Regions from separate parts of the uncultured Planococcus sp. genome, predicted to be linked through region 1. Evidence: predicted binding sites of a transcription regulator. Region 1 holds the regulator's gene; each other region holds the start of a gene.
What was found. Region 1 encodes Rex, which represses fermentation and respiration genes when NADH is low (regulators of the CRP and FNR family bind a similar motif). Its sites were predicted from a motif close to TTGTGAAATATTTCACAA; they were not measured.
Positions count from the first base shown of each region.

Region 2: the regulator Rex is predicted to act here: its motif matches at 983-1,000, upstream of Q0785_RS14645 (cytochrome C oxidase subunit II).
Region 3: the regulator Rex is predicted to act here: its motif matches at 745-762, upstream of Q0785_RS01810 (AtpZ/AtpI family protein).

Region 1 covers NZ_CANMXD010000002.1:4,708-6,974, reverse strand. The annotation lists gene tatC (twin-arginine translocase subunit TatC) at 1-489, opposite strand, end outside; gene Q0785_RS02415 (twin-arginine translocase TatA/TatE family subunit) at 502-696, opposite strand; gene Q0785_RS02410 (redox-sensing transcriptional repressor Rex) at 787-1,419, opposite strand; gene Q0785_RS02405 (ABC-F family ATP-binding cassette domain-containing protein) at 1,552-2,267, shown strand, end outside.
Region 2 covers NZ_CANMXD010000010.1:31,652-33,918, forward strand. The annotation lists gene Q0785_RS14635 (b(o/a)3-type cytochrome-c oxidase subunit 1) at 1-302, opposite strand, end outside; gene Q0785_RS14640 (cytochrome c oxidase subunit II) at 299-772, opposite strand; gene Q0785_RS14645 (cytochrome C oxidase subunit II) at 798-920, opposite strand; gene Q0785_RS14650 (Crp/Fnr family transcriptional regulator) at 1,073-1,735, opposite strand; gene Q0785_RS14655 (universal stress protein) at 1,959-2,267, shown strand, end outside.
Region 3 covers NZ_CANMXD010000001.1:361,200-363,466, forward strand. The annotation lists gene wecB (UDP-N-acetylglucosamine 2-epimerase (non-hydrolyzing)) at 1-435, shown strand, start outside; gene Q0785_RS01810 (AtpZ/AtpI family protein) at 915-1,136, shown strand; gene Q0785_RS01815 (ATP synthase subunit I) at 1,139-1,510, shown strand; gene atpB (F0F1 ATP synthase subunit A) at 1,538-2,248, shown strand.

The sequences.
Region 1 (2,267 bases):
GCCGAAGGGCAAAGTGATCTGGAACAGGAACTGGAAGTACTCATTGATGCCGATGGTTTCCTGTATATCCATATTGTCGGAGATATTCAACATAAATCCGATGACGTAAGGAAACAGGATCAAATAGGAAAACGCGATCCCTCCCAAAAACAGCAGCAGGGAAAACGGAATATAACTTAACGTCGCTCTCCGCTCTTTATCGAGAAGTCCCGGACTGATAAATGCCCAAAACTGATACATGATCAAAGGAGACGTGATGATCAATGCTAAAATCATTGTTACCTGCATGAAGATCTTCAACGGATCTGTAATTTTGAACGCATTCAGGGTAAGGTCTTTCGCTTCTTCCGTATACTGCAGATACTGGATCAGCGGCTGCGCAAGAAAAAAGCTGACAATAATCGCTAATACAAAGAAAACGACTACAATGGTCAGCCGTTTTCTGAGTTCAACTATATGTTCAACTAACGTCATATCTTTTTCTGTCATCAGACAAACATCCTATCGTATTTCCTTTTGCTCGTCTTTCTTTTTCAAATCTACTTTATCGTCGTCATCGTCTACAAGTCCTTTTGTAGCGTTTTTGAATTCACGCAAAGACGAACCGAATGCTTTTCCAAGTTCCGGAAGCTTTTTGGGACCGAAAACTAGCAAGGCAACAACACCGATAATAATGATACTCATTGGACCTGGCATACGTGGCACCTCCTGTATTATGGCTCTATTTTACATCATTAGAGCCGTTTTGGCTATTTGCAAAGGGCTAGTAAATGTGAAGGTTTTAAGTCATTGCTGCTTGATCTGGTAAATCAATGACTGCAGTTCAACTGACAGATCGATGGTCTGTACACGGATATGGTCGGGCACCGAAATTCGCACCGGCGTAAAATTTAAAATCCCTTTGATATCGGTCTTCGCCAAACGGTCTGTCACTTCCTGTGCTGATCGTGACGGCACAGTCAAAATAACCAGTTCCACCCCGTATTCTTTGATTTTCTCTTCAATTTTATCGGGATGGTAGGTATCGATATCGCTGATCTTTTCGCCTTCGAGGGGGCTGTTCGAATCGAATGCGACAATGATCTTCGTATTGTGGTTGCGATGGAAATTATATTTCAAAAATGCACTGCCAAGTCCCCCAACTCCTATTAATGCTACATTGGTGGCTTCATCCTGATCCAGTGTCTTACGGAAAAAGAGCAGCAGCTCCTGAACGTCGTAACCATAGCCTTTTTTGCCAAGCGCACCCAGATGTGAAAAATCACGTCGGATGGTAGCAGAATCGATTTTCATCGCTTCGCTCAATTCCTGTGAAGAAATCCTTTTTTGTCCTGCATTCGCGAAGTTTTGAAGGAAACGGTAGTATAGCGGCAGCCTTTTGGTCGTGGCTTGCGGAATTTTAGATGTCTCATGTAACATACGCTTTCGCATCCTCCTGAGGTGTTGTCAAATCGCTTTCATCTTACATTAGGAACCTTGATATGTAAAGGCTTGTGCAATTGCGAACAAACGCCCCATCAGCTACACTTAAGAAGAATAGAGGTGACCTACATGATTGTTTTGCAAGTAAATCAAGTCCATAAATCATTTGGCGCGGAGGAGATTCTTTCAGGCGTCAAATTGGAAGTACAGCACCGGGACCGCGTAGCATTGGTAGGCCGCAACGGTGCGGGGAAGTCCACATTACTGAAAATCATCGCCGGTGAAATGTCCCACGACAGCGGTGATATCAGCATGCCGAAAGATTTGACGATCGGCTATTTGGAACAGCAGACGAATCTCGAATCGGATGCTACCGTCTGGGATGAAATGATGACGATTTTCCATCATTTCCGTGAACAGGAAGCAAAACTTCGCCGACTGGAAGCACAGATGGCCGAGCCTGACATATACAATAACCCGGAAGAAAACGACAAGGTCATGAAGGAATATGACCTGCTTCAAACTGATTTCAAAGATGCAGGCGGCTATCAATACGAATCAGATACACGGGCTATTCTGCATGGCATGAAATTCTATCCGGAGGATTACGACAAGAAAGTGGTGTCGCTATCCGGCGGCCAGAAAACGCGCTTAATGCTGGCGAAGCACCTGCTCAGCAAGCCACAGCTGCTTATTCTCGATGAGCCGACCAACCATCTGGACATCGAGACCTTGAGCTGGCTGGAGAACTACCTGAAGAATTACCCGGGCGCTTTGCTGATTGTTTCCCATGACCGGTATTTCCTTGATCAAGTGGTGACGCTGGTCTATGAAGTATCCCGCCA
Region 2 (2,267 bases), on a different contig from region 1:
GTTCCAAGCAACGTCACCCAAAAACCGATCCAGGAAAACAAGCGGACTTTCGGCCCGAAGCTTCCGAGGCTTTTGCTCATACCGGTAATAAAGAATCCAAAAATGAAAAATGTCGTAAATACAAGTGCGAGTAAGACGCCGTGCGCCGTTAAAATTTGATAATAGTCCAGCCAAGCCGGTAATTGAAGAGCGTCATTGCGGATAAAAACCTGAAGCAGTCCGCATAATGTACCTATTAGAAATGCAGCATAAGCTACGCCGATATTCCATAAAGCGATTTTTCGATCTTGCACAGCAATCATTCTTCGTACACCTCTATCTCTGTATACATCATATGGTGACCCGTTCCACAGTATTCATTGCAAAGAATTAAATATGTGCCCGGTTCTTCAAACGTGTAGGATTTTGTGGTAATCCGGCCTGGAACGACCATCATATTGACTTTTGTATCATCGATTGTAAGACTGTGGACCACGTCGGTGCTGGTCACTTTAAAAATAATTTCCTTGCCGACCGGCACTCTTAAGTCCGGTACCTGGTATCCAAAGGCCATAGCTACGATCGTAGCCTGATACGTGTCTTCATCCAATTGGGTTACACCCGGGTTATCAAATGGCGCTGTTTCATTCACTTTTTTGGGATCTATTGTTTCCATCCCTCCAGCTGGGGTGTGATCTTGAGAAAAGGCGCTCACTCCGACGACGCTTAAAAATACAATCAGCGATGCAATACCGAACACCAGCCAAATTTTTTCATATTTATGAAGATGCATTTAAACCTACTCCTTTCGTCCTGCCTTAACGGGCTACGTACAATAAATAAACGGCGATCCACATCACGATGATGATCAATCCCACTATGAAAACACTTACTAAAGTTCCTTTTAGATTGGCCTCCGGCTCCCGGTTTTCCTGACTCATTTCTTCTCACCTCTAATGCTTTTTGTTCTTACTTTCAGCCTATGCTATCGTCCTGCCTGGCACTGTGACATTTCTCACACTTGAACCTCATTTTTAATAGATTGACAAATTTTAGACAAAAAAAGAGCTCGCCGCATGGGCAAGCTCTCCTATTAATCAATTTTACATAAATAAATGGGACAGTTTTCACAATTTGTTTCTGTCTTTAAATGGCTCATATCGTGAATAAGAATTTTTCCTTCTGGTAAACTCACTATGCCATTCTTTTTCAAATCATTCAGCATGCGGTTGACCACTTCCCTGGTCATTCCACAGAAATTTGCCAGGTCCTGGTTAGTCAGGACCAGGTCGATCAGCGTCCCTTTTTCTGTTTTAACCCCATAACTGTTGGAAAGTCTGATCAATGTCGAATACAGCGCTCCTTTTTTACCGTGCAACAGCAAATCCCGGAATTTCGTCTGAGTTTTCTGCTGATCGATTCCCATCCATTTCATAAAGGCGATGGACAGCCGCGCATTCGACAGCAAGGCTTCTTCCAGATCATTAATCGAAATATGTAGGCATACCGTGTCTTCAATCGCACGGGCATCCAGCATATATTTAGGTGCTTCAGAAAAAATCGTCACTTCTCCGACCAGCTGTCCCGGACCGCAGATTTTCAGCGTAAGCTCCCGACCGTTCGGTGTCACTTTCTCAATCCGTATTTTCCCGGAGCGAATGATGAAGACCCCGCCGATGGCATCTCCCTCATGGAATAAGTAACTATCCTTCTTCAATTCTTTGGTTTGATGGCGTATTGACAGCAATTCTTCCATCCCTGTCAGTCCATCCGTGTTTACTGTTCCGGCCTTCACTTTATAGCCACCTTTCAACATGTCTTCCGTACGCTTCGATTTCATTTATTTTAACATGAATTTCCTTTTATCCGTGCAAAAGTTCATGACTTCGACACCTTTTTTCAAAAGAATGTGACAGATAAGAAGGAACTCCAGATCACGACAGCGAAGTTCCTAGTATAGAGACGAGGAGGAATGCTGAATGACTTTAAAATATTCCAATATTTTAGTAGCAGTAGACGGTTCCAAAGAAGCAGAATTGGCATTTAAGAAAGGCGCTGCAGCTGCAGCCCGGAACAATGCCACCTTGCATCTGGCCCACATTATCGATAACCGTTCATTCGGTTCCATCGAGGCTTACGATCGGACAATTGCAGACCGCACCAAAAAAACATCCCAGGAGCTGCTGGCCAAATATAAAGAAGAAGCATTGGCTGCCGGCGTAAAGGATGTAAATGTCATTATTGAATACGGAGTCCCTAAAGTCGCCATTCCTAAAGAACTGGCACCT
Region 3 (2,267 bases), on a different contig from region 1:
ATTGAAGAGCATGATGATATCCAGGTGGTTTATCCGGTACATATGAACCCAGCTGTGCGTGAAGTGGCGGATGAGGTATTGGGCCGTGATCCGCGCATCCATTTGATTGAACCGCTGGAAGTTCTGGACTTCCATAACTTTGCAGCTCGCTCATTCTTTATTCTGACCGATTCGGGCGGGATTCAAGAAGAAGCGCCTTCACTCGGCAAGCCGGTACTGGTTTTGCGTGATACGACTGAACGCCCTGAAGGGATCAGTGCAGGAACCTTGAAGCTAGCTGGAACAGACGAAGAGACGATTTATGGAATGGCTAAAGAATTGCTGACGGATGAAGATGCTTATAAAGCGATGTCCCAAGCATCCAATCCATACGGAGACGGCAAAGCTTCGGCGCGGATCGTCGAAGCACTGCATGTGTATTTTTCGAAACTGTGATTGGATGAACGGTCGATTCCGCTTTTCATGTGTCCAGCTTCATCGGCCAACTCCTCGGGTCGTAAGCCGGCCTTCCTGTGCGGCAAAAAGCGCCACTTCGGAATTCCGTCTTACGCCTGTCGGAGCTGAACGGCCGATTCCGCTTTTCTGGTGTCCAGTTGCAAGCGCCTAGCTCTTCGGGTCATAAGTCAATCCGGCTGTGTGGCAAAGAGCGCCACTTCGCCGAATTGCCTTATGCCTGTCAGAGCTGAACAGGCACTTTCACTTTTCTTTACAAAGTTTGTCGACAATATGTCAGAGGAAAATCGCTTGTGAAGTTTTTCACTTCTACTAATTGACATGATTTTACCCCTATTGTATGCTTACAAAGGGTATGCATGAGAAGGTTTTCTTACATATATTATGTGGTTTTGGAAGCCTGATGCGACGGTCCTTTTTAAGGGTTTAATGTCAAATCAACGAGGTTCGAGGGGGTTATCATGCGCCCAACAAAAAGTCCCTTACAAGCGATGGCGCTTTACAGTGCCATCCTCTCACAACTTGTCGGGTCCGCGCTTTTCGGTGTGTTCACAGGTATGTGGCTCGATGAAAAGCTCGGAACCGCCCCGTTTTTCATGATCATCTGCCTAGTCATAGGCATCACTGCCGGTGTTTGGGCAATGCTTCAGACCGTCCGCAAATTCGAATCAGGAGACAAGTAAAAATGGATGGACTTAGGGAGATATATACAAGACTGAAAAAGATGATTTTTTTCATCTTGGCGTTCTACGTTATTGGTTGGGGGTTTACCTCTTATCAAGAAGTGTTCGCGGGTCTCATAATCGGAACTTTGTTCGGCATTTACAACATGTGGATTCTGGTTCGCCGGATGGAGAAATTCGACCGCGCGGTGGCTGAAGGCTCGAAAGTTCGTTCGCTTGGAACGGCATTACGGTTTGCATCAGGTGTTGCAGCTGTGGCGATCGCCATTTTATTCGCAGAGCACATTCACTTGGTCAGTACGGTAATTGGGTTGATGGTCCCTTATGCTCTGTTGTTAACAGAGCGGATTGTTTATCACGTGAAACACCATTAAGAATGTGGAAAGAGAGGTGAAACTATCGTGGAACATGGCGCTCCTATGCTCGAGGTGTTCGGGATCTGGTTCAACCTATCGAACGTTATGATGCTGCTTATAGCCGCTCTTATCGTCTTCCTTATTGCTTTTATCTCCACACGGAACCTGCAGCTTAAACCGACGGGCATGCAGAACTTCATGGAATGGATCATGGATTTCGTAAAAGGGATAATCAAAAGCAATATGGATTGGAAAGATGGTGGCCGATTCCATGTTCTTGGAATCACCCTGATTATGTTCATTTTTGTTTCGAACATGTTAGGCCTTCCATTTGCAATAGTTGTCAACGGAGATCTTTGGTGGAAATCACCAACAGCTGATCCGACGGTAACGATGACATTGGCCGCAATGGTGCTAATCTTGAGCCATTACTATGGTATCAAGTTGAAAGGGCTTAAAGGATATGCCGGAGGCTACATCAAGCCGATGAAATTCTTGTTCCCATTGAACATCATTGAGGAATTCGCAAATACGCTGACACTCGGTCTGCGTCTTTACGGTAACATCTATGCGGGGGAAATTCTGTTGACTTTGTTAGCAGGCCTCGCATCAGCAGGTGCATTTGGGTTTGCATCAGCCATCGTACCAATGATGGCATGGCAAGGCTTCTCGATCTTTATCGGGGCAATCCAAGCGTTTATTTTCGTTATGTTGACGATGGTCTACATGTCGCATAAAGTTGCCGACGATCATTGAGTATAAACTGCTCGTAGAG